Regions from separate parts of the Duganella violaceipulchra genome, predicted to be linked through region 1. Evidence: predicted binding sites of a transcription regulator. Region 1 holds the regulator's gene; each other region holds the start of a gene.

What was found. Region 1 encodes LexA, which represses DNA repair genes until DNA is damaged. Its sites were predicted from a motif close to ACTGTATNNNNATACAGT; they were not measured.
Region 2: a site for LexA is predicted at 5,568-5,585, ahead of KVP70_RS21430 (PA0069 family radical SAM protein). Genes of this name have one in related genera too.
Region 3: a site for LexA is predicted at 2,429-2,446, ahead of dinB (DNA polymerase IV). Genes of this name have one in related genera too.

Annotation. Positions count from the first base shown of each region.
Region 1 is NZ_JAHTGR010000004.1:118,648-126,520, forward strand. It holds gene rplI (50S ribosomal protein L9) at 1-370, opposite strand, end outside; gene rpsR (30S ribosomal protein S18) at 405-695, opposite strand; gene priB (primosomal replication protein N) at 711-1,016, opposite strand; gene rpsF (30S ribosomal protein S6) at 1,035-1,421, opposite strand; gene lexA (transcriptional repressor LexA) at 1,712-2,350, shown strand; gene KVP70_RS09030 (hypothetical protein) at 2,381-2,875, opposite strand; gene KVP70_RS09035 (cystathionine gamma-synthase family protein) at 2,935-4,179, opposite strand; gene purF (amidophosphoribosyltransferase) at 4,236-5,759, opposite strand; gene KVP70_RS09045 (CvpA family protein) at 5,799-6,287, opposite strand; gene KVP70_RS09050 (SPOR domain-containing protein) at 6,305-7,315, opposite strand; gene folC (bifunctional tetrahydrofolate synthase/dihydrofolate synthase) at 7,338-7,873, opposite strand, start outside.
Region 2 is NZ_JAHTGR010000012.1:27,860-35,732, forward strand. It holds gene KVP70_RS21410 (tRNA-uridine aminocarboxypropyltransferase) at 1-88, shown strand, start outside; gene KVP70_RS21415 (Hsp70 family protein) at 71-2,953, opposite strand; gene KVP70_RS21420 (Hsp70 family protein) at 2,956-4,800, opposite strand; gene KVP70_RS21425 (DUF2760 domain-containing protein) at 4,797-5,369, opposite strand; gene KVP70_RS21430 (PA0069 family radical SAM protein) at 5,600-6,757, shown strand; gene KVP70_RS21435 (O-methyltransferase) at 6,749-7,432, opposite strand; gene KVP70_RS21440 (TetR/AcrR family transcriptional regulator) at 7,511-7,873, shown strand, end outside.
Region 3 is NZ_JAHTGR010000003.1:513,863-521,735, reverse strand. It holds gene KVP70_RS08330 (beta strand repeat-containing protein) at 1-111, opposite strand, end outside; gene KVP70_RS08325 (recombination-associated protein RdgC) at 284-1,180, opposite strand; gene dinB (DNA polymerase IV) at 1,262-2,413, opposite strand; gene KVP70_RS08315 (substrate-binding periplasmic protein) at 2,536-3,369, shown strand; partial or broken gene KVP70_RS08310 (MFS transporter) at 3,376-4,574, opposite strand; tRNA gene KVP70_RS08305 (tRNA-Val) at 4,810-4,885, shown strand; tRNA gene KVP70_RS08300 (tRNA-Asp) at 4,909-4,985, shown strand; gene KVP70_RS08295 (hypothetical protein) at 5,178-6,260, shown strand; gene KVP70_RS08290 (ABC transporter ATP-binding protein) at 6,251-6,868, shown strand; gene KVP70_RS08285 (cyclic nucleotide-binding domain-containing protein) at 6,934-7,416, shown strand; gene KVP70_RS08280 (AI-2E family transporter) at 7,413-7,873, shown strand, end outside.

The sequences.
Region 1 (7,873 bases):
CGGTCTTCAGAGGACCGGTCGGCATGCGCACAGCAGCTTTTTCAACAGCGAAACCAGCTTTGGTCAGCGCTTCAGCGATGTCGAAGTTGGTGACGGAGCCGAACAGACGGCCGTCAACACCAGCTTTTTGCGAAACGTTCACGGTCATGCCGTTCAGTTTCTCGCCTTGAGCTTGAGCAGCGGCCAGCTTTTCAGCAGCAGCTTTTTCCAGTTCAGCGCGCTTGACTTCGAATTCAGCAACGGCGGACGCGGTAGCGCGGCGAGCCATTTTTTGCGGAATCAGGAAGTTACGTGCGTAACCGTCTTTAACTTTAACGACTTCACCCAGGTTGCCCAGGTTGACGACTTTTTCTAACAGAATGATTTGCATAGTTCTTCTCCAGGATCTTATCTAGACGACGCGATTAAGCGTGGTGCAGATCGGTGTAAGGCAGCAGCGCGAGGTAGCGAGCGCGCTTGATTGCGGTGTCAACTTGGCGCTGGTAGTGCGCCTTGGTACCGGTCAGACGTGCTGGCATGATTTTGCCGTTTTCCTGGACGAAGTCTTTCAGGGTGTCGACGTCTTTGTAGTCAACTTGTTCTACGTTTGCTGCGGTGAAGCGGCAGAATTTCTTACGCTTGAACAAAGGATTCTGTTGCTTGCGCTTTTCTTTCAGCTTGAGCTTGTTTTTGTCGAACTTTTTACCGAATGCCATTTTAGGCTCCTGTATCTAAATTGAGCTGTCTGGGACAGCACTAAAATCAATGATGTGAAACACCAGGCTTTTGCTATTGCGATTCTTCTTGTTCAGAAAACCGGTGAACTGATACATGCCTGCCAGTGGCGCCTGACTGAAGCGGCCTGAAATCTCGCCCGCGGCAACCGCGGAAATTTCAAACTCGCTCAATCGGGCGATGCCTGCCTCCATCTGCTGGGATCGGTGCTGGAGTACAGCGTTCACGATCGGCATGCCGGCCGGGGTATAGCGCAAGGCGTCCCGTTCGGCGATGAGGGCAATAAACTGGAGCTGATTCAGCTCGGTTCCTGGCAACAATTAGGCCGCAGGAGCAGCAGCAACTGCTGGAGCTTCGGTGCGATGCGATTTCGCTGCATCTTCACGTTGTACCGACTTCATCATCGGCGAAGGAGCGGTTTCCGCCTTCTTCATCTTGACGGTCAGGTGACGCAGCACGGCATCATTGAATTTGAAGGCGGTTTCCAGCTCGACCAGGGTCTCGTTGTCGCATTCGATGTTCATGCAGATGTAGTGTGCTTTAGCCAGTTTCTGGATCGAGTAAGCCATCTGACGACGGCCCCAATCTTCAACACGGTGCACGGAGCCGCCGCGGGTGGTTACCGAGGCTTTGTAACGCTCGATCATGGCGGGCACTTGCTCGCTCTGGTCCGGATGGACGATAAATACTATTTCATAGTGACGCATGCAAACTCCCTTAAGGACTGTGAATATAGCCCACCCTGGCGTCAAGACAGGTGTGGGAAGAGGTAAGCCCGCGACTATAGCAGCTTTTCCGCCAAAAGACAATCCGGGGTCAAGTCTGACATTCGGACACGGCCTCGACCGTAGTACGAAGCTACGGTCGAGGCCGTGTCCGAATGTCAGACTTGACCCCACCATGAAATTATTTCGTGCTAAGCAACAAATTCCCTTGCATTTCGTCTCACACTGTACAAAAATACAGACTGTCTATATACACAGGCCTAAAGCACTCTATGATCAAGCTCACCGCAAGACAGGAACAAATTCTCAATCTGATCAAGGATGCCATCGAAAACACAGGCTTCCCGCCGACCCGCGCCGAAATCGCCAATGAGCTGGGCTTTAAATCCGCCAACGCGGCCGAGGAGCATTTGCAGGCGCTGGCGCGCAAGGGCGCGATCGAGATCGCCGCCGGCACTTCGCGCGGCATCCGCCTGCTGGGCGTGCACGCCGAGCCGGCCGCCTCCAAGGCACCGGTGTCGCTGATGATGTCGCTGCCGCTGATCGGCCGCGTGGCCGCCGGCTCGCCCATGCTGGCGCAGGAAAACCTGGAGACCAGCTACAGCGTCGATCCGGCCATGTTCTCCTCCCGCCCGGACTATCTGCTGAAGGTGCGCGGCGAATCGATGCGCGACGCCGGCATCATGGACGGTGACCTGCTGGCCGTCAAAAAAGTCGATAGCGCCAAGAACGGCCAGATCGTCGTGGCCCGCATCGGCAACGACGTCACCGTCAAGCGCTACCGCAAGACCGGCTCGCTCGTCGAACTGCTGCCGGAGAACCCGGACTTCAAGATCATCAAGGTCGATCCCGAAGCCGACGAGTTCGCGCTGGAAGGCCTGGCGGTCGGCCTGATGCGCAGCTGGCACTAAGCATTGCGGCAGGACCGGCGGCTTGCGCGCCTAGCGCTTGCCCGCCGTCTCCGGCAGATGCGACAGGTCGCGCGCGCTCAAGGCGATGTCGCCGCGCCGGCCTTCCCACGCGGCCTGCGCCAGCGTGACGGCATCCGCCTGGCGCTTGGCCTCATCCGCCACGCGCACGAACACCTCGCTCATCAACGTCTGCGCGGCGTCCATTTCATCATCTGTCATCAGGTCGGCCAGGTCGGGCGGGATGCTCTTGCCGACCGGGAGCGCGGCATTGTAATTGGCAAGGAACTGGTCGTAGCAGCTGCGCCACGCGGCCAGCGCCCGCGTCACCGCAGGGCCGCCGGCCAGCGCCGGGCGCATCGGGATGTTAGGAGGCTGGCAGTTGAAACGGGCCAGCGCAATATCGGCGCCGTCGTAGTGGCTGGTGTAGTACTCGATCTCGGCCTGCCGCGCCAGGCGGCGGGCCTGCTCGTCGGCGAAGGCGTTAGTCGACAGCACGGTCAAGGCAAGTACCCATGCTGCTCTCATAACACCCCCTCCCGCTTAGCAAAATTGAAAGCTTAGATTATCACAACTCGGCGCGATGCTCAGCAAGCTTCCAGTGCGCAGGTGAAATCGTCCAACAGATCGTCGGTATCCTCGATGCCGACCGACACCCGTATCAACGATTCGGCGATGCCCATCGACGCCCGGCGTTCCGCCCCCATCTCGAAGAAGATGGTGTGCGCCACCGGAATGATCAAAGTGCGCGTGTCGCCCAGGTTGGAAGCCGGAATCGCCAGCTTCAGGCGGTTCAGGAAGTCGAAGCAGTCGATGCCGTCCTTCAGCTCAAAACTCAGCAGCGAGCCGAAGCTGCGGAACAGTTCGCCGGAGATGGCGTGCTGCGGGTGCGACGCCAGGCCAGGATAATAGACGGCGGCCACCCGCTCGTCCGCCTCCAGCAGCCTGGCCAGCGCCATCGCATTGGCGCTGGTGCGTTCCATGCGCAGCGCCAGCGTCTCGGCGCCGACGGCGATGTGGTGCGCCGCTTCCGGCGCCAGCGAGGCGCCGAAATCGCGCAAGCCCTTGGCGCGGATCTGCGCCAGACCCCATTGCAGCGGCGCGGCCTTCTTGTAGTTCTCGTAGATATTCGGGTAGCGGGTCCAGTCGTAGGCGCCGGTGTCGGTCAGGCTGCCGCCCAGGGCGTTGCCGTGGCCGCCGATCGACTTGGTCAGCGCGTTGACCACCAGCCCGGCGCCGACAGCCTTCGGACGGAACAGGTAAGGCGTGGTCATCGTGTTGTCGACGATGTAGAGGATGCCGCGCTGCTGGCACAGCTCGCCGATGCGCTTGAGGTCAGCCACTTGCGTGCGCGGATTGGCGATGGTCTCGACGAACACCACGCGGGTCTGGTCGGTGATGGCGGCGGCGACGTTGGCGACGTCGGTGGCGTCGATGAAGGACACGGCCACGCCCTGCGCCATGGTGGTCTGCCACAGGCTGTTGGTGTTACCAAACAGGAAAGACGACGACACCACATGGTCGCCCGCGCGCAGCAGCGACTGGAACACGGCGCCGATCGCGCCCATGCCGGTGGCGAAGCAGATCGTGCCGACGCCCTGCTCCATCTGGTTGACCTTGTCCTCCAGCGCGGAGATGGTCGGGTTGCCCTGGCGGCCATAGCGGAAGCCCGGCTCCTTGCCCTGGAACACGGACGCCAACTGGCGCGCGTCGGCGTAACCGAAGGCGACCGAAGTGTGGATGGGCTTGTGCAGCGAACCGTGCTCGATGCCCTTCTGGCGATCGTTGTGCAGGATGGTGGTGGTGAAGCCGTAGTTCTTCTTGTCGTTCATATTCAAGCAGTCAAAAAAAAAAGCCCGGTGCGGACTCATCCGCACCGGGCGCGACATCAGCCTTCGGCGGTCGCGAGATTCAGATTCAGTTGCGAGCGTCCAGCGTCCTCGGGGCCGGCGGCCTTGGGATGGTGGCGCGCGTATTCCAGCTTGTCCAGGTAGTCCTTGGAGATGTCGCCGGTGACGTAGACGCCGTCGAAGCACGAAGCCTCGAAGTTCTTCAGCGCCGGGTTGACGTCGGAGATGGCGCGCTTCAACGCGTCGATGTCCTGGTACACCAGGTGGTCGGCGGTGATCTCGCGGCAGACTTCCTCGGTGCTGCGGCCATAGGCGATCAGCTCGTCGCGGGTAGGCATGTCGATGCCGTACACGTTAGGGAAGATCACCGGTGGCGCCGCCGAAGCGAAGATCACCTTCTTGGCGCCGGCTTCGCGCGCCATCTGCACGATCTCGCGGCTGGTGGTGCCGCGCACGATGGAGTCATCCACCAGCAGCACGACCTTGTCCTTGAACTCGGAGGCGATGGCGTTCAGCTTCTGGCGCACCGACTTCTTGCGCGCGGCCTGGCCCGGCATGATGAAGGTGCGGCCGATGTAGCGGTTCTTGATGAAGCCTTCGCGGTATTCCACGTTCAGCGCCAGCGCCAGCTGGATCGCGGCCGGACGCGACGAATCCGGAATCGGCATGACGACGTCGATCTCGCCGTCCTTGAATTCGCGCTTGATCTTCTCGGCCAGGTACTCGCCCATCTTCAGGCGGGTGGCGTACACGGAGGCGCCGTCGATGACGGAATCCGGACGCGCCAGATAGACGAACTCGAACACGCATGGATTGAGCGACGGATTGTCGGCGCACTGGCGCGAATGCAGCTGCTTGTCGGCGTCGATGAAGACCGCCTCGCCCGGCGCGATGTCGCGCACGAAGCGGAAGCCCATGCCTTCCAGCGCCACCGACTCGGAGGCGATCAGGTACTCGGCGCCCTGCTCGGTTTCGTTGATGCCCAGGCACAGCGGACGGATGCCGAACGGATCGCGGAAGGCCAGCAGGCCGACGCCGGCGATCTGCGCCACGGCAGCGTAGCCGCCGCGCACGCGACGATGCAGCACGGTCACGGCTTCAAAAATCGTGTCGGCGTCGATCGAGATGCCGGTGGTGGCTTTCTGGATCTCGTGGGCCAGCACGTTCAACAGCACTTCCGAATCGGAATCGGTGTTGATGTGGCGGCGGTCGTTCTGGAACATTTCTTTTTTGAGCTGTTCCCAGTTGGTCAGGTTGCCGTTGTGCGCCAAGGTGATGCCGAACGGGGCGTTGACGTAGAACGGTTGCGCTTCTTCCTCGCTCGACGAGCCGGCGGTTGGATAGCGGCAGTGACCGATGCCGGAATTGCCTTGCAGCGTACGCATGTTACGGGTACGGAAAACGTCACGAACCAGGCCGTTGGCCTTGTGCATGGCGAACATGCTGCTGTGATTGGTCGCGATACCTGCCGCATCCTGGCCGCGGTGCTGCAGCAGCAGCAATGCGTCATACAGCAGTTGGTTGACAGGTTGATGAGAAACGACGCCGACGATGCCACACATGATGTTGCTCCTGGACTGGGTGCTACTGATTTAAAGAATTCAAAAATTCACATGCTGCGCCATGGCAGCGGGAAGCAAGGCTTTCACCGTATGCGCTCCGGTCTCCGCGAACGGACTCAATAGCGCATCCTTCCAGAATGCTTGTTGCGGTACCGAGGTCATCCCACACAGGATGACACCGGCCAGCACAATGACAAGGCCGCGACCAAAGCCGAACACCATGCCCAGCGCGCGATCGACCAGGCTGAGGCCACCGGCATCGAGCAAGGCGCCCAGCGCCATGGCCAACAGGCCCGTCAAAATCTTCACACCGACAAACAGTGCGATAAAGGCAAGGATCAGCCGCAGCACCTCGCCCGGCACCACCGACGGCAGCATCGGCGCCAGCACGGCGGCGTAGGCATTGGCGACCACGAAGGCCACCACCCAGCCCGCCAGCGACAACACTTCCTTCACCAGGCCGCGCGCCATGCCGATGATGACCGATGCGACCAATACAAAAATCACCAGATAATCAAATATCGTCACGTCGGGCGCCTGCTGGGTCAGACGGTTTCGAGACGGCCGCTCAGGCCCATGGCGCTCAGCTTGGCCCGCACTTTTTCGGCCTCATCCTTGTTGGTGAACGGCCCCACGCGCACGCGGGTGATGTCACCGGACGGCGTCTTTTGCGTGTAGGAGCTGATGCCGGCCTTCTTCAATTTTTCGCGCAGCTCGTCGACCTTGCCCTGGTCGCTCAGCGCGGCCACCTGCAGCACGAATTTCTGGCCGGTTTCGGCGGCGGCCGCAGGCTTGGCGGCGGCCTTGCCTTCCAGGATGGCCAGGGCGCGGGCGTCTTCCGACGTCGCGGCCGGTTTGGCGCTGTCGGCCTGCTTGGCGGCCTTGGCTTCGGCCAGCTTGCGCTCGGCTTCGGCCTTGGCCTTGGCTTCGGCTTTCACTTCGGCCTGCTTGCGTTCGATTTCCAGCTTGTAGTCGGCGTCCTGGCGGGCCTTGGCTTCGTTGTCGGACTTGAGCTTGGCGATGGTTTCCGCTTTGGCCTTGGCTTCGGCCTTCAGTTCGGCGTCGCGCTTGGCGCTGTCGACCTTGACCGGCGCCACCACCAGCGGCGCGGCGGGCTTGGCCGGCTTGACGTCGTCGACGATTTCTTCCCGGCTGTCCAGCGCGGCGCTCTGCGCTACCGGCGCGGCGGCGGCCGGGGCCGGAGTTGGCACAGGCGCGGCCTCGGCCGGCTTGTCCTTGGCGGGAATCTTGATTTCGATATCGGACGCCAGCGGCTTCGGTTCGGAGTCGAGCACCATCGGCAAGCCGATCGCGACGCCCAGCGCCAGCGCGATGGCGCCCACGAGGCGGCGGCGCGCGCGTTTCTTTTCAGGCAACACCGGATCATCCGCTTCGCGGTCTTTGCTGCGGCGGGAGTTGGCGGAACCATCGGCCGACGAGGCGCGCTTGGAGCGTGCGCGCTCCGACGCGGCCTGGTCATCTGCGCTGGTGTAATAGCCGCTGTCCTGACCAGCGGTCTCTTGCTTGTTTTTACCGAGTTTCGAGAACAAGCCCATGCGTGATTTCAGTCCTGTGCGTTCAATGGAATGCGGATTTTCGTGCCGCCATGACGCCGGCGACCGTGAGGAAAGATCCAAAGACCACAATTCTATCATTCTCCCCGGCTCGGCTGATCGCATTTGCATAGGCTGCGGCCGGATCGTCGAAGATATTGATGGTGCGCTCGGCTTTTTCCGCCTGCACGATTTGCACCTTGGCCGCCAGTTCCGAGGCACTGGCCGCGCGCGGCGACGGCAGGTTGGCCAGGCACCAGTGGTCCACATGCTCGGACATGGCGGCGATCACGCCGTCGATATCCTTGTCGTGCATGGAGCCGAACACGGCGTAGGTGTAGGGGTGGAAGCCCATATTGCCGAGGTTCTGGTTCAGCGCCGAGGCCGCGTGCGGATTGTGCGCCACGTCGAGGATCACGGTCGGGCGGCCAGGCAGCACCTGGAAGCGGCCCGGCAGCTCCACCGTCACCAGGCCGGTGCGCACTTCCTGCGCGCCGACCGGCAATTCCATCTTCAGCGCTTCCAGCGCAGCCAATACGGCCGCGGCGTTGAGGATCTGGT
Region 2 (7,873 bases), on a different contig from region 1:
ATTCAATCCGCTGATCGACGCCTTCGACGGCTTCGTGGCGCAGCAAGCTGGCTACGTTGCGCAGCCGCCGTCAGGCGATCAGCTTTAAGCCCGGCGGCAGGGCTTCGCCCAGCATGCGTTTTTCGTCGGCCTGATCGAGCTGCACCACCTCGTGCACCATCGCGCTCCAGTTGGCCGGCGCGCCAACGGCTGCAAGGCGCCGCAGGATTTCCGCCCGCAGCGTTGCGCCGATATCGCGGGTACGGTCGCCCGTCATGCGCGCCAGGTGGGTTGCGGCGAAACCGGCCGGCTCCACCTTCTTCCAGTCCAGTGACAGGATCGTGGCCAGCCATTGTTCGACGACGGCTGTTTCCACAACATCGTGCGCGCTGCCGTGGAAGGGCTGGCGCGCACCGACCCGGCTCAAGCCCCACAGGAAGCGCGCCTGCACCGCTTCGGCTTTGCCAACTTCGGCGGCGCCGCCACGGGTTTTGTTGGACGCGGCTTTGACGGCGGCCTTGGTCGCCGCTTCCAATTGACCCAGCATCCACGCGCCGATTTCGGCCTTGTAGTTGCCGGGTATGCGCTCCAGCGATGCACCCAGGCGCAGCATGTCTTCCTCGCTGCCGTTGACCAGCGTTTGCGGACGGCGTCCGCGTTCCTGTGCGTCGGCTTGCACGTTGAAGGCAAAATCGTCCAGCACGCGCAACTGCGCTTCCACACTCAGGCCGCCGGCTACTCGGCGCCATAACGTCCACCATTCGGCGCAGACCTGGCTGTCCTTGTGGTGCTGGATGCCGGTGTCGAACATGGCCCATAGCTGCTCGATGCGCCATTCGTCCAGCGTGTAGCCGAAGCCGGGGCGCAGGCAGTAACCGCCCAGGTTCAGCCACGCGCGTTCGTGTTCGGACGAGCGACGGCGGCCTTTGGCACGCTGCATCAGTGCGTCGAACAGGCGGCGCAGCAGCGGCGTGGCCCAGCTCTCGCGGCCGCCCAGCAGGTGTTCGAGCTGCGTGCGCAGCTGCTTGACTTCCTTGATGTCGACCTGCTGCGCGCGACTGCCGAAGATGCGGTCGATCTTGTCGATCGCGGCGTCGAAACCGGCCGGCATCGGCGCTTCCTTCGGCGCTGCTGCATCGGCTTCTCCATCATCGACGGCGGATTCGCCGCGCAGCTGGAACTCCAGCAACCAGCGCTGGGCGCCTTCGATGGCGACGCAGTGCACATCCAGCGTGCCGACTTCGCTCAGCGTGGCGGCCAGCTGCACCGGGATTTCCTTGCGGGTGTCGACGCTGCTGCTGTCGCGCAGCACGGTGGCGATCGGCGGCAGCTGGATGTATTCGTCGGCTTGCAGTTCGACCAGTTCGCCGGCTTGCGGCGGCGCGGCTTCGGATATTGACGAAGCCAGGTGGAAGCGTACCGGCCGGCCGAGGCGCAGCGCGAAGGTGCGGTCGGCCAGCAGGATCTCGCGGTTCTCGACGCTGCCGCGCGGCAGGATGCAGATTGCACGGCGCGGCTTGTCTTGGCGCGCTTCGTCGTCGAGCAGCAGGAAGTAGCTGCGCGGCGAACCACCGCCGATCACCGGCGCTTGTCCGGCCTGGCCCAGCGCGTAGGCGACGCCGCCGCGCGCCACCGCCACATCCGGATTGTCGTTGTGGAGAACCTGCAGCGGCTGTCCGCGCCAGTTGGCCAGCGTGGCCTCAAGGCGGCGGGCCAGCGCGTTGGCGCGGAACACTCCGCCGTTGAGCAGCAGCGTGTCGGGGATAGGGATGGCGGCGCTATCGTCCGCCGCGATGCCCAGCGCCTCGCGCGCGGCCGCCGCGTGCTGGCGCAGGAAGCTGGCGAGGTGGCGCGTGATCGCTGCGTCGCTGGCGTAGGGCAGGCCGAATTCGACGATGGCGCCACGGCCGCGCCGCGCGGGTTCCTGCGTTTCATTGAGAGGGAAGAAGCCATCCACCACCAACGCTGCGACTTCCTCGCGCGTCAGGTCGGCCGAGCGCGAACCGCCGATCAGGCGCGAGCCAGGGCCGAGCAGGGTGACGGTGGTGCGCTCCGGCGCATCGGCCGCCAACAGCAGCTCCTTCGCAGCCCTGCAGCGTTCGGCCAGTTGCGACAGGCTGCTGGCGGACAAACGTGCCGTAGCGCCGCCGGCATTCGACGCCATGCGCGACTCAACCAGATGCGCCAGCGCCAGGTCCATATTGTCGCCGCCGAGTATCAGGTGGTTGCCCACGCCGATGCGGCTGATTTGCGGTTGGCCTTCGATCATCTCGACTTTGATCAGACTGAAGTCGGTGGTGCCGCCGCCGACGTCGCACACCAGCACCAGGCGCGTGTCCGCCAGGTCCGTGGACAGCGTCGCGCGCTGGCGGAACAGCCAATCGTAGAAAGCTGCCTGCGGTTCCTCCAGCAAGCGCAGGCCAGGCAGGCCGGCCAAGCGCGCCGCCTCCAGCGTCAGCGCGCGCGCGACTTCGTCAAAGGACGCGGGTATCGTCAGCACCAGCTGTTGGTGTTCCAAAGGATGCGCAGGGAAGCGGGCGTTCCACGCCGCCCGCACATGCGCCAGGTACGACGCGCTGGCGGCCACCGGCGACACCTTGGCCACGTCGGCTTCCGCGCCCCACGGCAGTATCGGCGCCATGCGGTCCACCTGGGGATGCGACAACCAGCTCTTGGCGCTGGAGACCAGCCGCCCCGGCACCTGTGCGCCCAGCTTGCGCGCCAGGCGGCCGACCACCACTTGCGATAGGCCCGCGACATCGGCCGAGGACCACGGAAGTTGCAGGTCGCCGTCAGCCAGTTCGCCCTGCGCCGGGTGATAGCGCAGCGAAGGCAGCAGCGCACCGGCGCCGACTTCGCCGGGCGCCACCAACTGCTCGATCTCGAACAGGTGGATCTGCGTGCTGCCCGGCTCGGAATAAGCCAGCACCGTGTTGGTGGTGCCGAGATCGATGCTGACGACGTATTGACTCATGCTCAGGCGGCGCGTACGTCGAACTCCACCTTCCAGCGCTGGCCGTCGTTGGATACCGCCTGCAGCTCCAGCGTGCCCGACTCGGTCGCCATTGCGTGCAAGCGAACCTGCACCACGTCGCTGGTCTGGCGGCCTTCCGGCGACAGCGTCGCCTGAATCTCGTTCAACTCGATCAACTCATCGGCGCTCCAGAAGTCCAGCAGGTCGCCGATCTGGTCCTGGCGGCGCACCGACGAACCGAAGAAGCGGAACTGCACCGGCTCGCCGACCACCAGGCCGAACTCCTGGTTCGGCAGTTCGATCTCGCTGCCTTCCTCCATGCCGAACGGCGCCACGCACAGCGCCTGGATCGGCGGCTCCATGCCGGGGATGGCCGGCATCGAGGATTCGATCGCCACGTAATAGGAACGCGCCGTGCCGCCGCGAATTCGCACACCGCTACCGCGACGCACGTAGCTGTAGTAAGCCGCGCCGCGCGCCACCGCCAGGTCCAGGTCCGCGCCGTCCAGCATGCGCGCAGGCTCGGAGCCCTCCAGGTACAGCCAGTCGTTGATGGCGCCCATGATGCGCTGCGACAGCAACTCCGACTTGAACACGCCGCCGTTGAACAGCACCGCCGTCGGATGCAGGAAGGTCGCGTCGGCGGTTTGCTTGCCGACGTAGCCTTCCAGTTCGCTGGTCGCGTCCAGCTGGCGCGCCAGGAAGGCGGCCAGATGGCGCGTGATGCCCGCGTCCTGCGCATACGGCAGGCCAAGCTGCATCAGGCCCGAGCGCGTGCGCACCGCCGGACGTGCCGACGCTTCCACCTGCGGGAAGAAACCGTCGAGGATGAAGGTGGTCACTTCGTCGCGTGTCAGTTCGGTGCGGATCGAACCGCCGATCAGTTTCGAACCACGGCTCGGTACCACGATAGGCCAGGTGTCGACGCTGGCATCGGCCAGCAGCTTTTCCTTGGCGCTGCGGCAGCCGTAGGTCAGCGCGCGCATTTGCCAGGCGTCGAGCTGGGTGCCGTTGGCGGCCAGCTTGCGCGCCACCAGATGCGCCAGCGCCAGGTCCATATTGTCGCCGCCGAGCAGAATGTGGTCGCCCACCGCGATGCGGTGCGGTTCCAGCACGCCGTCGCGTTCCAGCACGGCGATCAGCGAGAAGTCGCTGGTGCCGCCGCCGACGTCCACCACCAGGATGATGTCGCCCGGCTTGACTTCCTTGCGCCAGCGGCCTTCGCTGCCCTGAATCCAGCTGTACAAGGCCGCTTGCGGCTCTTCCAGCAAAGTGAGGTTGGTGTAGCCGGCGGCGCGTGCCGCGTCGGCCGTCAATTCACGCGCGCCTGGGTCGAACGATGCGGGGATCGTCACCGTCACCGCCTGCTCGCCGAACGGCGCGTCAGGGTAGGCCTGCTCCCACGCCTTGCGCAGGTGCGTCAGGTAGCGGGTCGAGGCTTCCAGCGGCGAGACGCGCGACACTTCTTCCGGTGCGTCGTTCGGCAGCAGGGCGGAGCGGCGGTCGACGCCAGGATGGCTCAACCAGCTCTTGGCGCTGGAGACCAGGCGGATAGGCGTGGTGGCGCCACGGCTGCGCGCCATCTCGCCGGCGATGGCGGTCAGCTCTTCCGGCGACTGCTGCCATGGCAGGCTCAATTCGCCCGGCGCCAGTTCGTCCGCGTGCGGCAGGTAGAGGAAGGACGGCAGCAGCGGCAGTTCTTCCACCGTGCCCGGTGCGGTCAGCTGTGGAATGGCCAGTACGGCGTGCTGGGTCTTCTCGCCATCGCTGGCGGCCAGGTCCACATAGGACAGCGCGCTGTGCGTGGTGCCAAGGTCGATGCCGATGGCGTAGCGTGGATCGCTCATAATTCCACCTCCGCCGGCGCCAGGATGGCGGCATCGTGTGCTTCGGCCAGTTTCGGCAGGCGCACGTTGGAGGCGCGCCAGCCGCGATGGCTCAAGGCGCCGCGGAACGGCGCGCTGCCGACTACATTGCCGGTCAGGCGCACGGCGCTGGCGTCGAAGCCTTCTTCCAGCACCACGCGGCTGCCTTCGGCCTCGCTGCGCACCGCTTCGATGGTGAAGTGCTCGCGCAGCACTTTGCTGCAGCCTTCATGCACCACGCGCGCGGCGGCGCCGATGTCGGCGTCGGAATAGGCGCTCAGGTTCTCCTGCGTGAAGTCGATCAGGCGCGCTTCGCGCTGGAACAGGCTCAGAAGCTGCAAGGCGGCGTCCGGCGTGGCCACGCGCAGCGTCTGCGCTGGCGCTGGGGCAGGTGCTGGCGTTGCCACGGGAGCGGCGGCCGGCTGCGGCGCGTCGTCGATGCGGGTCAGGCGGGCGGCGTAGTCAGCGTCGGACAGGGCGCGGAAAAACGCGCCGATGGCGATGGAGATCCTGCTAAAAAACGACGGCAATGGTTGGGTCGAATTGTTCATATTGTTTGCTCGTATCGGGTGAGCCGGGACGCCGCATCGGCGACATCCTGGCGAGGTGTGGGTTGGGGGCGCGCGTGGCGCGGGGAAATTCCATCCCCCGGAACCCCGCATGATACCAGCTTGACCACTTGGTTCCCAAGAAGGCAAGCATGCACCTTTGATATTTCGCTTGATATCGTCATTTCAAGGGCATAGAATACTGTACATGTATACAGTAGTTTGGTGCCGCGATGTCTGACGATGAAAATAATCAAGAGCATGTGATGCTGCCGCCGCCGTCGCTGAAGGCGCAAAAAGGCCGTGGCGCGGTGTCGAACCTGCAAGGCCGGTTCGAGGTCCACGCCCGCGAGGCGTATGACGACGGCTGGGAGCGCGAAGAGGAGGAAGCCGCGCCCTGGAAGACGCAAGTCACGGACGAGCTCTGCAAATCCATCCTGAGCCGCAACGCCTCGCCGGACTTGCCGTTCAGCGTCTCGCTCAATCCCTACCGTGGTTGCGAGCACGGCTGTATTTATTGCTTCGCGCGGCCCACGCACAGCTATCTCGGCCTGTCGCCAGGCATGGACTTCGAGAGCAAGATCTTCGCCAAGGTCAACGCGCCGGAAGTGCTGCGGCGCGAACTGGCCAAGGCTGGCTACGAGCCGTCGTCGATCGCGCTGGGCGTCAACACCGACGCTTACCAGCCCTGCGAGCGCGAGCGCAAGCTCACGCGCCGCGTGCTGGAGGTGCTGCAGGAATGCCAGCACCCGGTCGGCCTGATCACCAAGTCCTCGCTGATCGAGCGCGATATCGACATCCTGTCGGCGATGGCGGCAAGGCAGCAGGCCGGCGTCGCCATCACGCTCACCACGCTGGACCCGGCCATCGCGCGCACGCTGGAGCCGCGCGCCGCCGCGCCGGCCCGCCGCCTGCGCACGATACGCACGCTGACCGACGCCGGCATCCCGGTCGCGGTCAGCGTCGCGCCCATCATTCCCTTCGTCACCGAGCCCGATCTGGAGCGCATCCTGGAGGCGGTGAAGGAGGCCGGCGCCGTCAGCGCGCACTACACGGTGCTGCGCCTGCCGTGGGAAGTGGCGCCGCTGTTCCACCAATGGCTGCAAGCGCATTTCCCGGAGCGGGCCCAGCGCGTGATGAACCGCGTGCGCGAAATGCGCGGCGGCAAAGACTACGACAGCAACTTCGGCGCCCGCATGAAGGGCGAGGGCGTGTGGGCCGAGCTGATACGCCAGCGCTTCAAGATCGCCACCGAACGCCTCGGGCTGACCGGGCGCGGCAGCCGCTTCCACAACATGGACGCGTCGCAGTTCACGCGTCCGCTGGTGGTGCCGCCGCTGGGCACGCGGGCCAAGGCGGCGGCCGATGCCGGTCAGCTGGACTTATTTTGAGGAGGCCACCACACCGATGTTGACGGACAGTTCGACATCTTCCGCGAACGGCAGGGACATGAACCCGGATGCAGGCGAGCGCACCAGCGCCATGTAGTCCGGATTCATGTCGGCGTTGTCCGCGATGACGAGCGCGCCCGGCCGCAACCGGCTGCGCACCAGGCCGAGGATCTCGGGGTAGAGCGCCTTGGCGCCGTCGAGCAGCAGCAGGTCGATCTGTTCCGGCAGATCGTTGGCCAGCGTTTCCAGCGCATCGCCGGCGCGGATGTCCACCAGGTCGAGCAGGCCGCCTTGCTGCAGGTGGTCGCGCGCCCGCGCCACCTTGGACGGCTCGAACTCGCTGGTGATCAGGTGGCCGCCGCCGTTGTCGCGCAAGGCAGCCGCCAGGTACAAGGTCGAGACGCCAAACGACGTCCCGAACTCGACGATGTTGCGGACACGGCAGCTGCGCGCCAGCATGTACAGCAGTTCGCCGGTCTGGCGCGACACCGGCAGCGGCACGTCCTTCAGTCGGTGGTAGAGGTTGAGGTATTCGGTCTTGCTGCGCAACAGGCGATCGCGCTCGTCCTTGGACAGTTCGGCGACGGCGGGAATCGCGGCGATCTGCACGGCGTCGGCTTCGTCAAACAGGCGGTCGAGCAGCGATGCCACGGGATGATTGGTCAGGGTTGTCATGGTGATTCCTTTCGAATGAAGAATGGATATAATATGAAGAATCCTTCATGTTTCATATTCGCATTCGGAACCACTCCCATGGCAGACCCCGCAAAAGCCGCTATCTCCTCGCGCAGGAAGCCCAAACAGGCGCGCTCGGCCGACCTGGTTTCTGCGATTCTCGAAGCGGCTATTCAGGTTTTGGCGAAGGAGGGCGTGCGCCGCTTCACCACCACGCGGGTGGCGGAGCGTGCCGGCGTGAGCGTGGGATCGGTGTACCAGTACTTTCCGAACAAGGCGTCCATCCTGTTCAGGCTGCAGGCGGATGAGTGGCGGGAAACGACGGAGATGCTGGTCAACATCCTGCAAGACACGCAGAAGCCACCGCTGGAACGGCTGCGCCTGCTAGTCCATGCCTTCCTGCGCTCGGAGTGCGACGAGGCCGAGGTTCGGACCGCGCTC
Region 3 (7,873 bases), on a different contig from region 1:
CTGGAGCGAGCTCAACGCCGCAATATCCTCGCTGGTCCACGACCGCACATCCTGGATGGTCAGGTTGTTGGCGATCTGGGACGTGCTGAGTAAGGGGACGAAGGTGCTCATCACGAGTTCCTAATTTGATAACATCTTTCACTATAGCAGAAATCGCGCTAATTTCTACAGAGCAACGAAATTATTTTCCCGGTTTTTTATCAAAAATTACATGAAAAATGCCGCAAAATCAAAGACTTTGCGGCATTCTTACCCAACAGACATGAGTTTTGTTGCAGTGCGATTAAGCCTTGGCTTCGCCGCCCAGGGCCTCGACCACGTCGGCCATCAGCTTGGCCAGTTCGCCAGTCATCAACATGAAGTCGCCGTCGAAGCGTTCGTCGTCGTTCTTGGTGCTCGATTCCTTTTCGGCGATCACGTCCAGCGGCTTGATGCCCTTGATCGCCAGCGATTCGGTCAGCACGAAGGAGATCTTGCTGTCCCAGGTCATGGCCAGGCGGGTGCACTGCTTGCCGGCGGCGATGTGGCGGCGCACTTCGTCCGCTTCCAGCGTGTGGCGCACGTAGCGCACCGCCGCCTTGCTCTCGCCGGTGGCGCGCAGTTCGGTGTCCATGTCGACCGTGAAGCCGGCCGGCGCGTCGTCCGCCTGCAGCCATTCGGTCATCACGCCCACCGGCGAGCGCTGCACGCGCAGGCTTTCCAGCGGCAGCTTGTCGACCGCCTTGAGCAGCAGCTTGATCACTTCGTCGGCCTTGGCCGGGCTGGCGGCGTCGACCACCAGCCAGCCGTTGACCGGATCGATCCAGGTCCAGACGTTGCTGCGGATCGAGAAGGCGCGCGGCAACAGCTCGTCGGCCACGCGCTCTTTCAGTTCCTTCATCGCCTTCTTGCCCGGCCCGAAGCCCTGGGCTTCTTCCATCTCAGCGGCGCGCGCCTTGGCGACCTGGTTGATGACGGTGTTCGGCAGCAGTTTCTTCTCGGTGCCCAGCAGGATCAGCATCTGTTGGTTGACCACGTGCACCAGGCCGCCGTTCGGGCGCGGCGTGTCCCAGCCCTGGCGCAGCAGCTCATTGCTGCTGGCCGGGACGAAGGAGTGGGACGCCAGCGCCGCTTCCAGTTGTTCGGGGGTATAGGCCCAAGGGGCCGGCAGACGGTAAATCTGTAGATTCTTGAACCACATGTGTTGAGCCTTGTTTCAGTAATGCCAGGGGAGCGCCATTTTACACGGTGATGGCGGCGCCGGACCGATTGTGTTGCTGAGCTAGGCGAACAATTCGCCTTGCCGGGGCAAAGCCGTCTGCGCGCCCGAGCCGGGCGGCTCGAGCGTGCTGGCGCGCACGCCCAGCAGGCGCAGCCGGCGTTGCAGCGGCACCCGCTTCAGGCACTCGCGCGCCGCGTGCAGGATGCCGGTGGCGTCGGCCACCGGCTGCGGCAGGGTGACGTTGCGGCTGACGATCTGGAAATCGTCGAAGCGCAGCTTGATGCTGATGGTGCGGCTGACGTAGCCCTTACGTTTGAGGTCGTCCGCCAGCCGCGCGCACAGCTGGGTCAGGATGCCGGACAAGGTGTCGCGGTCCTGGCGCGCGTGCAGGTCGCGCTCGAAGGTGGTTTCACGGCTGATCGACTTGCTCTCGGTGCTGGTGGAAATCTCGCGGTGGTCGACGCCGTGCGCGGCCTCGGCCAGCCAGGCCGCGTAGTGGGCGCCGAAATGGTCTTGCAGCAGGCCGGCGTCGGCCGCCGCCAGCTGGCCGATGGTGGCTATGCCCAGCGCCGCCAGCTTCTCGGTGGCCTTGGGGCCGATGCCGTTGATCTTGCGCACGCCCAGCGGCCAGATGCGGGCCGGGATGTCCTCGTGGCCGAGGATGGTCAGGCCGTCGGGCTTTTCCAGGTCCGAGCAGATCTTCGACAGCAGCTTGTTGGGCGTCACGCCGATCGAGCACGACAGCCCGGTGGCGTCGCGCACGGCCTGCTTGATGCGCTGCGCCAGCGCGCGCGTCTCGCCTTCGACGTGGGTCAGGTCGATATAGATCTCATCGATGCCGCGGTCCTCGAAATCCGGCGCGATGGCGGCCACGGCGTTCTTGAACAGCCGCGAGCAATGGCGGTAGGCGTCGAAATTGACCGGCAACAGAATCGCGTCCGGCGCCAGCTTGGCCGCCTTCATCATGCCCATGGCCGAGCCGACCCCGAGCGCGCGCGCCTCGTAGGTGGCGGTGGTGATCACGCCGCGCCCCACGTAGTCGCGCAGGCGCGCGAAGGTGTGGCTGCCGTCGGCTTGCGCCACCGGCTGGGCGTCGCGGCCGCCGCCGATGACCACCGGCAGGCCGCGCAACTCGGGATAGCGCAACAGCTCGACGGACGCATAAAACGCGTCCATGTCGAGGTGGGCGATGCGGCGCTGGTCTTCAGCCATGGTGCGGGTAAAATTACTGTGAATACATACAGTATCCACGGAAATCATTGCCGCCGCAAGACCCCACCTTTTGGCCGGACCCGGTGTTACACTTTAGAAACTATCCGTTGCCCCTGGCCGACATGTCCCATCGCTTGCGCACCGTCTTGCTGTGTCTGCTGCTGTCCGCCGCGCCTGCGGCGCGGGCGGCGGACGGCGCTTGCGCGCCGGCGCGGGTCGGCCTGAGCGACCTCGGCTACACGTCCTACCGCGACGGCGCCGCCATCCGCGGCATCACGGCCGACGTGCTGGAGGCGGTGCGCCAGCGCAGCGGCTGCGCCTTCCAGCTGGAGTGGTATCCGCATGGCCGGCTGTATGCGCAATTCTTCAACGGCCAGCTGGACCTGACCGGCGCCTCGCTGCGCACCGCCGAGCGCGACCACTACGGCGTGTGGCTGCCCTACGCCTACACCCATTTCGAGCTGCTGCTGCTCAACAAGAACGCCGGCAAGTTCCACAGCCTGGAAGATTTCGTCGAGCACAGCACGGCGCGCCTGAACGTCACGCGCGGCATCTTCTATTCCGCCGCGACGATGGCGCAGATGGAACGGCTGCAAAAGCTGGGACGGCTGGAATACGTCAGCGACTACGGCGTGGTGTTCCGCAAGATCCTGGCCGGGCGCGCCGAGGGCACGCTGGCGCCGCCGGCCATCCACGTGCTGCACCAGCGCCGCTTCCACATGCTCGGCACGATGAGCGCCACGCCGTTCGCCGAATCGCCGCGCGCGCTGGTGGGCGTGTATGTGTCGAACCGGGTGGCGGCGCCGGTGCGGCGCCGCTATGTCGAGGCGCTGCGCGCCGTCGTCGGCGACGGCACCGTGCAGAAAATCTACGAGCGTTATCTGGGCGAAGAGATCACCCGCCAGATCTTCAGCGGCGGCGTGCGCGACATCCTCGACGCGCTGCCGGACAGCTAGCGGCGTTCACGTTCCCGGAGATCGCCGCACCACCACCAGCACCGCGCCGGCCACCAGGCTGGCGGCCAGCAGATAGATGCCGTTGGCGGTGCTGCCGGTGGCGTCCTTGATGGCGCCGACCAGGTAGGGACTGGCGAAGCCGGCCAGGTTGCCGACCGAGTTGATCAAGGCGATCCCGGCCGCCGCCGCCGCGCCGCCCAGCAGCGCGGTCGGCAAGCTCCAGAAGATCGGGAAGGTGGAGAGGATGCCGGCCGTGGCCACGCTCAGCGCGACCATGGCGACGACGGTGTTGTCGCTGTAGACGGTGGCCACCACCAGACCCAGCGCGCCGGCCACGGCGGCGGCCGCCGCGTGCCAGCGCCGTTCGCCGCTGCGGTCCGAATGGCGCGCGGCCAGCACCATCGCCAGCGCCGCCACCGAATACGGGATCGCCGTCAGCAGGCCGATATCGAACACGTCCTTGACGCCGCTGTTCTTGATCAACTGCGGCAGCCAGAAGCTGACGCCGTACAAGCCCATCACGAACAGGAAGTACACCAGCGCCAGCAGCCATACCGTGCCGCTGCCGAACACCTGCGCCAGCGGCAGGCGCTGTTGATGCTGGCCGTCCGCGACGATGGCGCGTTCCAGCCGCTGCTTGTCGTCCTCGCTCAGCCACTTCGCCGAGCGGATGCCGTCGTCCAGGTAGAACAGCGTCCAGATCCCGATCAGCACCGACGGCAAGCCTTCGAGCAGGAACAGCCATTGCCAGCCGCTGAGGCCATACAGGCCGGCGAAGGTCTTCATGATCCAGCCCGACAGCGGCCCGCCGACCACGCCAGCCACCGCCACCCCGCTCATGAACAGCGCCACCATGCGCGCGCGGCGATGGGCCGGATACCAGTACGTCAGATACAGGATGATGCCGGGGAGCCAAGCAGAAAGCGCAGCAGATAGAACGTCGCCACGCTGTTGGCCAGCATCAGCGCCGACGAGATCACGCCCCAGCTGATCATGATGCGGGCGATCCAGATGCGGGCGCCGGTGCGCGTCATCAGCAGGTTGGACGGCACCTCGAACAGGAAGTAGCCGATGAAAAAGATGCCGGCGCCGGCGCCGTACACCGTATCGCTGAAGCGCAGGTCGGCCAGCATCTGCAATTTGGCGAAGCCGACGTTGACCCGGTCCAGGTAGGCGGCCACGTAGCACAGGAACAGGAAAGGCATCAGCCGCCAGCTGACGCGGCGGTACAGGGTATCGAGCTGGTGATCGTCGTGGCGCATGGGGAGGTCCTTTTTCCTGGTGGCTGGCGCGCGGCCATAGTGACACCGGAAAGCGCGCCGCAAACAAATTTTCTAAATTATTTTCAAAAACCCTTGCGGAACGGATAAACCAGCTTGTAGAATACGGCCTCGTTCAGCAGTTGTGACAAAGTAGTGAAGCAAAGCTGATATGTTTTCTGGGTGCTTAGCTCAGTTGGTAGAGCGGCGCCCTTACAAGGCGTAGGTCGGGAGTTCGACCCTCTCAGCACCCACCAAGAAAACAGAGAAAACGAAATTTGGAGCGGTAGTTCAGTTGGTTAGAATACCGGCCTGTCACGCCGGGGGTCGCGGGTTCGAGTCCCGTCCGCTCCGCCAAATTCCTTTAAGGGCCCGATTCGTCGGGCCCTTAATCATTTCTGCGCCGCTTAACGTTCGCGCTTAATGTTCGCGCTTAACGTTCAATTAAGCTCAGGCTTGCGCATCGGGTGTTATTCTCCCGGCATGATTCTCTCCGCGACGTCATTTTCTCCCTATCTGCGTTTCCGCCTCCGCATGGCGCACCAGGCGATGCTGCAGTTCGTCGCCAGCCTCACCACGTCGCTGGAATACATACTGCTCGGTTTCGGCCAGGTGCTGGTGGGGCTGGTCGCCTGCCTGGCCCTGCCCGGCTTGTTCGCGGCGACGCTGCCGTGGCCGCAGGCGCTGGGCTTGTTCGCCGGCCAGGCGCTGATCGCCAGCGCGCCGGTCTGGCTGCTGCGCAAACGGCTGCTGCCGGCGCAGGCGCTGCTGTGGTGCCGTCCGCTGCCGATTCCGGCCAGCCTGCAATGGCGCGCCAATATCGCCGTGGCCGGCATGGTCATCGTTCCATTGAGCATGGCTTACGCAATTTCCACCACCATCTGGCTGATTCAATGGCCGGACTGGCTGCGACCGGTGGTGCCGCAGGCGCTGCTGCTGACCATCGGCTCGCTGCTGCTGGGCTGGATCGTCTCGACGCTGGTGCTGGCGCGGCGCTGCCGCATGCCGGCCGCCGCCAGGCTCCATCCCGACCGCCCCGCGCCCGGCCCGTATGTGCCGGCGGCGCCGGCCCTGCCCGCCAGCGCCGGCGCCCCGGCGCTGCGCGCGCTGTACCACTGGCGCCAGCTGTTCTGGCTGCCGTTCTGGCGGGCCGAGAACGTGGTCGGCCTCCAGCAGACCGTGCTGCTGCTGGGCGCCGCGCTGGGCATCGCCGCGTGGCTGTGGCATCCGCCCGTGGTGCCGCCGGCGCTGCTGGGCTTCAACGCCGCCATCCTGCTGATGCTGCTGACCGACCGCGGCGACAAGGCCGTCACCGAACAGATCGCCCTGCTGCGCCCGGTCGCGGCGGCGTGGCCGCTGCACATCGACAAGCTGTTCCGCTGTGCGCGCGTGTCCACGCTGCTGCCCGGCGTGGCCGTGATGGCCTGGTTCGCGCTGCTGACCCTGGGCCACCTGGGCCGAACCAGCAGCGCCGGCTACAGCACCACCGTCGCCACCGTCTGGCTGTGCTTTGCCGGCGTGGCGCAGCTCGCCGTGGTCGCGCTGCGCCGCCTGAGCGTGCACGGCCGCGTTGGGCTGGTCATCAGCGCCATCATCATCCTGACCGCCATTGGAAGCGAACTATGGAATTGAACCCCGTGCTGCGCATCGACCAGCTGACCTTCGAATTCGCCAGCCACCCGCTGTTTCGCCGCTTCGACCTGCGGCTGGGCGCCGGCATCACCTGGCTGCGCGGCGAGAACGGCGCCGGCAAGACCACGCTGCTCAAGCTGGCAGGTGGCGCGCTGACGCCGCACGCCGGCGCCATCACGCTCGATGGCCTGGACCTTCAGGCGCAGCCGCTGGCCTACCGCCTGCGGTGCTACTACTGCGGCGGCGACACGCCGCAACTGCCGTGGCTGACGGTGCGCGAGATCCTCGACCTGCACCTGTCGCTGTATCCCGGCACCGACGCCGCGCTGCTCAACGCCGAGCTGCAGGCGTTCCACCTGCTGCACACGCTGGAGCAGCCGGTCACCACGCTGTCGCTGGGCCAGCACAAGAAGATGCAGCTGTCCTTGGCGCTGGCGCTGCCGGTGCGGCTGCTGCTGATCGACGAGCCGTTCAACGGCCTCGACGCGGACGCCATGGCCTATCTGCGGCGACAGCTGGCCGCGCCCGAGCGGCTGGCGCGCCAGTGCATCCTGCTCACCAGCCACCTCGACCCGGCCTTGCCGCTGTCCGCCACCGTGCAACTTTAAGTTATCATTGGAACGATAAAGCGGCGCCGGCCTGGCCCGCCCACCCTGCCCAGCACGGAGTTCCCTTGATCTTTGGTTTCCTCAAATCGCCCGTTTTGTCGCCACGCCTGCTGCGCCTGAAGGAATCGGCGCTGTTCGCCACGCTGACCCCGCTCGAACTGAACATCGTCGACGGCCTGATGCACGAGCGCCGCTACCTGGCCGACGAAATCATCTTCGACGAGGGCGAGGAAGGTCAGGCGCTGTACCTGGTGATGTCGGGCCGGGTGATCATCAGCCGCCAGCTGGGCGCCACACGCGAGGTGGTGGCCGAGCTGTCGGCTGGCTCCTTCTTCGGCGACCTGGCCTTGCTGGACAACACGCCGCGCAACGCGCAGACGCGCGCGCTGGACAACTGCGAGCTGGCGGTGTTCTTCCGCGCCGACTTCATGGGCCTGATGGAAACCGACGCCGTGATCGGCTACAAGATCTCGCTGGCCCTGGCGCGCCACATCGGCAGCCGCCTGCGCGACTGGATGACCGGCAAGCCGCAAGTCGAGGCCCTATGAACTTCCTGCCGACCCAACAGCGCGCCGGGCCAGTGGTCTGGAGCGGCATCATCGCCGCCACCTGCGTGCTATTGTTCCTGCTGCAGCAGATGCTGTTCCTGGCGATTCCCTTCCTGCTGGGGATCGTGCTGTACTACATCCTGCAACCGCCGATGCAGCGCCTGATCCGCCTGGGCCTGAGCCACAACGCCGCCACCCTGATCGTCGGCAGCGTGTTCCTGTTGTTGCTGGTGGCGGCCGGCCTGGTGTTCATCTACTGGGACAGCGGCCCGTCCGACTCATGGCAGGACATGCTGGGCAAGTACCTGACAGGCGGCCTGGAGTTCGTACGCCACACGATGCTGTCGCTGGAGCGGGAGTTCCCCATCCTCAAGCAGATCAAACTGGCGCGCACCGTCAACAGCCGCGTCAGCGGCTTCACCAGCACCTTCGTGCAGAAGCACTTGACCGACATCCT